Regions from separate parts of the Thalassotalea fonticola genome, predicted to be linked through region 1. Evidence: predicted binding sites of a transcription regulator. Region 1 holds the regulator's gene; the other holds the start of a gene.
The links. Region 1 encodes sigma-54, which starts transcription at its own class of promoters, with help from an activator protein. Its sites were predicted from a motif close to GTTGGCACGNNNNTNGNNT; they were not measured.

Region 1 (3,435 bases):
ATTTTTCTCTTTTAGTTAAACTGTTCAACAATTCTTTTGCTGTTGCGCTGCTAATTTTATTAGCTGCAATTGCACTAATTTGTTCTAGAATGTTTTTTTTACTTTTCCCCTGTACTGCACATAGAGTGCAGTCAGGGCTTAATAGTTGGTCTAATTTCATAGTTAGTGATGAGCTAATTTAGCCTTATGTTTGAGCACTTGCCTATCTAATTTATCGATCAGACCGTCAATTGCCGCATACATATCTGCATGGTTGGCTGAGGCGAATATTTCACCGGCATTTACATGTAACGTTGCTTCAGCGATTTGTTGTAATTTCTCTACTTTCAGTACCACATATACATTATTTATGTGATCAAAATGCCTTTCTAATTTTTGCAGTTTTCCATCAACATATGAACGCATAGAATCGGTAACTTCAACATGATGACCGGATAGATTAATTTGCATAAGCTTTGTCCTTTTTTGTTGGTTTAAAGTAAACTTTTTCTTTGATTAGAAGGTGGTATTCCTAACGACTCTCTATATTTTGCAATCGTTCGTCGTGCAACATTAATGCCTTGAGCACTGAGTAGCTCAGCCATTTTGCTATCGCTCAATGGTTTAGCAACTATTTCAGCATCGATTAATTTTTTAATCAGTGCGCGTATTGCTGTAGATGAACATTCTCCACCATTTTCGGTACTTACGTGACTAGAAAAGAAGTATTTTAATTCAAATATACCTCTGGGAGTATGCATATACTTTTGCGTGGTTACACGAGAAATAGTTGATTCATGCATTTCAACTGCTTCAGCAATATCGTTTAACACCATAGGTCGCATAGCTTCAGCGCCGTGCTCAAAGAACCCTTGTTGTTGCTGAACAATACAATTAGATACTTTCAGTAAAGTATCGTTTCTACTTTCAAGTGATTTGATAAACCACTTGGCTTCTTGTAAGTGTGAGCGAATAAATTGACTATCTTCTGAAGATTTAGTTGTTTTTGCTATCGCCGCATACTGATTATTAATACCAATTTTAGGCGCTGTATCCGGGTTTAATTCTACTACCCAACGACCATTTTTTTTGAACACACTGACATCAGGAATTACGTATTGTTCGTCTTGCTTTACTATTGCATCGCCGGGTCTAGGGTTTAATGAGTGAATTAACTTCATCACTTCTTTTAACTGCGGCTCTTTTAATTTTGCTTTGCGCATGATCTGCCTAAAATCACGGTTTCCTAGCAAATCGATGTGTTCCTTGATCACTACTTTAGCCTCCGCGAGGAAAGGTGTTTCAGGATTAAACTGAGCAAGTTGAATAAGTAGACAATCGGCTATCGATTTTGCTCCAGAGCCGATAGGATCAAACATGTGAATGCGTTTTAGTACTGCTTCAATTTCGTCTAATTCAACTTCTTCATTTCCTAAACTAGATAAAATATCCTCACTGCTCACTGTAAGGTAGCCACTATCATCAATAGCATCAATTATTGCGATGGCAATGGTCCTGTCTGTATCTGAAAACGGGGTTAATTCCATTTGCCAAGTCAAATGATCTTGGATAGATTCTGTTGTTTCACCCTGATAAACATAGTCATCACTGTTGACGCCGCCCAGGCCAGTGTTTGAAGTACCGGCGCTAAAGCTTTCTTCCCAAGTTGAGTCTACCGATAGCTCTTCTGGAATTTCATTTTGTGTTAAAGCTTCAGAAGTGCTTATTTCATCGTGAGTAGGTTGTGCGTCTTCACTACCGTCAGTGGTATCTGCCGTTGCTTGTTTAGCATCTAAATGGGAATCTGAATTAGCATTATTCTCTTCTAGGTTACCAGACTCATCGACTTCTAATAAAGGGTTACTATCAAGAGCTTCTTGAATTTCTTGTTGGAGATCTAACGTAGAAAGCTGCAACAGTTTAATTGCCTGTTGCAACTGTGGAGTCATGGTTAAATGTTGCCCCATACGGAGCTGAAGACTAGGTCTCATTTTTTGAAAAATTCCAAATTTACATAACGTCAATATTATGTAAGTTAATTAGGGTTTGTTACACGGCTTTGCTGTTCTAAGCAATACACTATTAATATAACTATAGCTTGAATTTTTCACCTAGGTAGACATCTCGAACATGTTGATTACTTAAAACTTGTTCTGCATTACCTTCAGCGATTAATTCACCATGACTTACTATGTATGCGTGTTCACATACATCAAGAGTTTCTCGTACGTTGTGGTCGGTGATCAATACCCCAATACCACGATCTTTTAACTGTAAAATAATTTTTTTTATATCGCCAACTGAGATAGGGTCTACCCCAGCAAACGGCTCATCTAATAAAATAAATTTAGGATCAGCAGCCAGAGCCCTGGCTATTTCAACACGGCGCCTTTCACCACCAGATAAACTCTGGCCAGTATTCTCAACGATGTGGCCAATATTAAATTCTTCAACCAAACTCTCAAGTTTTTCTTGTCTGGCGATATCGTCTAGGTCTTTACGGGTTTGTAAAATGGCCATAATATTATCAAAAACGCTAAGCTTTCTAAATATTGACGCTTCTTGTGGCAAGTAACCTATGCCTTGTCGAGCTCTTTCATGCATAGGCAATAATGTTAAATTCTGTTCATTTAACACAACTGAGCCTTCATCGCTTGGCACTAAACCAACGATCATATAAAACGATGTAGTTTTACCTGCACCATTGGGACCGAGTAGGCCGACAATTTGCCCTGAATTTACCGTTAAACTGACATCTTTTACTACTTTTCGACCGCTGTAGGATTTAGCAAGGTTTAGTGCTTTTAGGGTTGCCGTCATATTATTGTTCTTTATCTTGCTCTATTTCATTGTTTATTTTAGGTGAGACATCTTTATCTTCTGGTTTAACTTCAGGCTTCAAGATAGTCGTTACAGTACTCGCACTTTCTGCATTGAGCTGTTCAGTTGCAATGTTATAGGTAATAATATCGCCTTTTACCATACTGCCTTCTTGGCTTACCGATGCATTACCTTTTATGATAATGGTCTGTGTGGTTGGTGAATAAGCCACTTCATCTGCTTGTAATTCAATTTTTTGGCCGTCATCAAGAATTTGGCTAAAACGTGCGGGTTTACCTATAGCTAAATAGTGTTTAAGGTCAGTACCTTCCAGATTCGTCACTTTTACTATATCTGCTTCAATGCTCAGAGTGCCCTGAGTGATTTTCACATCTTCCATATAGCTGGCAATTTTATTTTTTAAATCACTCGATTGTTTTTTCGCGACAATCACTATTTCCTGTTTAAAGTCAGCTTCTTCGGCAACACTTGTTGCTAAAGGGGATACCAAAGCTATGCCAAGCAATAATTTATGAGGCATGTTTTTTATAAATTGTTTGTACATGTTCATTCAAATTCATTTTAGTTGTATTGATATCAACGTGTAACCCAGAGCCATACATAGTGAAATCCTTG
Region 2 (3,435 bases), 1.9 Mb from region 1:
CCCTGTTAAGTTGCATTTCTTCATCCATGAAGTAAGCCAACTTTAATAACATCCCTGTTAAGTTGGCATTCCTTCGTCCATGAAGTAAGCCAACTTTAATAACATCCCTGTTAAGTTGGCATTCCTTCGTCCATGAAGTAAAAGGCGCCATATGGCGCCTTAACGTTAATTACTCTTGTTCAATCCATTTATTAATAAATGACACCGAGTTAATATCACTGCCCATATCTAAAAATGAATTTGATTGTGGCCATAAATGGGCATCTTCCCAAATAACCGTATCACCCCATAAGTTGGATTGCGGCCATAAGTGAGCTTGCGGCCATAAGTGAGCTTGCGGCCATAAGTGGGCTTGCGGCCATAAGTGGGCTTGTGGCCATAAATGAGCTTGTGGCCATAAATGAGCTTGTGGCCATAAATGAGCTTGAGGCCATAAATGAGCTTGTGGCCATAAATGAGCTTGTGGCCATAAGTGAGCTTGTGGCCATAAATGAGCTTTATTATATAAGCCATCCCATTCAAAGCCTTCAACACCTAAGATATAAAAATCACCACTGTCTTCACCGCGGCGAGCCGGACCAGCATAATGTTGTGAATCATTTATTTCATTGGCAATGTCCATACCTTGATTGGCGCAACCAACTTTGTCACTGGCAACTGCCCATGGGGCATTAATCATGCCAGCACCTTGTTGAAAGATACTGTAAGACAATTCACCTTCACCTTGCGTACCTGCTAAGGCAGAAGATATTAAGCGACATTTAATATCATCAGGCGTTAAGTAAGGATCGTTTTGCAGCATAAGAGCTGCAACACCACTTGCCACAGCAGTTGATTGCGATGTGCCCGATAATAAAAAGTAACCATTACCATCCGCATATTCAGGGTAGTCTTTATAAATTTTTGATTTATGGCTCATTAAACCTTGCATATGACCACCTGGAGCAACAAGTTCAGGCTTAACAAAACCTTCTACTGTAGGGCCTGCACTTGAAAATGACGTAACGAAATCATCAGAAAGATCAAACGGAGTGTAATTATCTGAAGTCGCACCAATAGTTATTACGTAAGGGTTATTTCCTGGTACGCCAATAGACATTGCTTCTGAACCACTATTGCCGGCAGAAGCAAAAACGGTGATACCTTCTTGCCAAGCGACCATTAAGGCTTGATTGATTGGATCTTGCCAATAAAACGACTGTGGTTTAGCACTAAAAGAAAGGTTTAATACTTTAATGTTATGCTTTTCGCGATTTTCTACAACGTACTCAATTGCCTTTAAAACATCGCTATAAGTTGAGCTACCATTAGCATCAAACGCTTTAACTACCGTTAACTCTACATCAGGGGCAATACCATTGTACGAATCTACTTGTTCACCATTGCTGTTATAGGTAGTTGAGCTATTACTAATTAAACTGGTGATGTGTGTACCATGACCATATTCATCTTTTGATGCTTTACTGCCTTTAAGCACACTATGGTGATGAATTTTACGTTTTTTGCCAACACTGTTTTTAGTTATACCATCAAATTTTGCAGCGCCACTATCAATAATAGCTACCCCGATCCCATTCCCTGTGATGCCTTGAGAATGCAGTTGGCTTGCGCCTACTTGTGTTGGAAAGTAGGTATTGCGTTCATCAGCCTGTTTACCTGATTTAGCATGCAACTTATGTGCACTCAGTTTGACTTTCTCATCAGAAAACAAACGTATCATAGGATGGTTATTACGAACCAGATCAGCTTGCTGATTTGTTAACAAAGCGGAAATCGCTTGTATCACAGAATAGTTGTGAACAACCTCACCACCAACAGATTCTATGGCAGATATCAAGGTTGGTTTGCTCGCGCCCTGCACGATATAAGAGCCCTTATGTAAATTAGGGCTGTTAGAAATAAAAAGAAACGCTGCTACAGAAAGTAGCAGCAAGGTACTTAGCGCAGACCTTATTATTGTTATTTTTTTTAATGAATTCAGATTCATAAATCACACCAGTTAAAATTAATCTACTTTCGATAAAGCCAGATTCGTGCCAAAAAGAATAGAAATCATCTCCGCCCCTTATTTTTAAGGGATTTAACATAACAAACAGATAAAAATAAATCTAGGACATTTATGCAATTAAAAATATATGGCGAAAAGCGCAAAAATTAATGGCGAAGGAATAATTTGGCGAATAAAATATGGCGACACAAAGGGAAAATATGGCGACCGGTGATATTCCTAATGAAAAAGTAATTATCAATAGATTGACAATTTTCTGCAGCAAATAAGTCGAAGGACTGTAAATATGTGACTCTAGTAGTTAAATTTGAAGAGCATCAATCAAAACTTTGATGGCGCTTAATACCGTGTTGAGTTAACTTTTTATGAAGATGAGTACGATCAATCATTAATGATTTAGCAACTTCTGTAATATTACCGTTATATTGTTCTATTTTTTTTAATAAATATTCACGCTCCATTAACTGCTTAAACTCTTTTAACGATAATTGTTCATCGTCAAGCGCGAGTTTTAACTTAGAGTTTTGAATTTCTTCGGGAATATCGATTTGAGTTAAATGCTCTCCCCCCATAATAATCATTCGTTCAACAGCATTGAGCAATTCCCTGACATTACCGGGCCAGGCATATTGGCTCAATATATCATTGCAGTTATCATCAATTGTCTTTATTGCCATGCCATTACGTTGACAAATAATGTCAATGAAATGTTCAACCAATAATGAGATATCACTACTGCGCTCTCGTAATGAAGGTGATTTTATTGGAATCACATTGATCCGATAAAACAAGTCCTCGCGAAATAAACCTTGTTCAATTTGTGCTTTTAAATCTTTATGACTCGCCGCTAATAAGCGTACATCTACTTTCGTAATTTTATCCGAACCCACTTTCTGTAATTCGTTACTTTCTAACACTCGCAATAAACTTGATTGTGAGCTGAGTGGCATATCGGCAATCTCATCAAGGAATAAGGTACCTTTGTCTGCTGTTTCAAAAAAACCTTTTTTATGTTTATCGGCACCGGTAAATGCACCTTTAACATGGCCAAATAAGGCACTATCTATCAAGTCATTTGGAATTGCTGAACAATTCACCGTAACTAGCGCGTGATCCGATCGTTTGCTTTGTTGATGAACTTGTTTCGCAATCAACTCTTTGCCGGTGCCGCTTTCACCTGAAATTAACACTGCAACATCACTTTTCGCAACCTTGCTTATCTCCAGACGAAGTTTATCCATTAGCGGGTGTTCACCCAAAAGCTCACTTTGTTGAGCCCCTTCTAAATTTGAAACCCGTGTTTTTAGTTTTTGAAAGTCCAGACAATTTTTAATGGTGACTAATAATTTGTCGACATTAAAAGGCTTTTCAATGAAATCATAAGCCCCTAACTTTAACGTCTGTGCTGCTTCATTGAGCGAGGCATT

Region 2: RI844_RS03290 (S8 family peptidase) is a predicted target of sigma-54. The motif match lies at 2,023-2,041, and genes of this name have one in related genera.

Annotation. Positions count from the first base shown of each region.
Region 1 covers NZ_CP136600.1:2,688,472-2,691,906, reverse strand. Annotated here, with positions in the region: gene ptsN (PTS IIA-like nitrogen regulatory protein PtsN) at 1-160, opposite strand, end outside; gene hpf (ribosome hibernation promoting factor) at 163-450, opposite strand; gene RI844_RS10815 (RNA polymerase factor sigma-54) at 474-1,970, opposite strand; gene lptB (LPS export ABC transporter ATP-binding protein) at 2,071-2,799, opposite strand; gene lptA (lipopolysaccharide transport periplasmic protein LptA) at 2,801-3,370, opposite strand; gene lptC (LPS export ABC transporter periplasmic protein LptC) at 3,330-3,435, opposite strand, start outside.
Region 2 covers NZ_CP136600.1:801,010-804,444, reverse strand. Annotated here, with positions in the region: gene RI844_RS03290 (S8 family peptidase) at 170-1,987, opposite strand; gene RI844_RS03285 (sigma-54-dependent transcriptional regulator) at 2,326-3,435, opposite strand, start outside.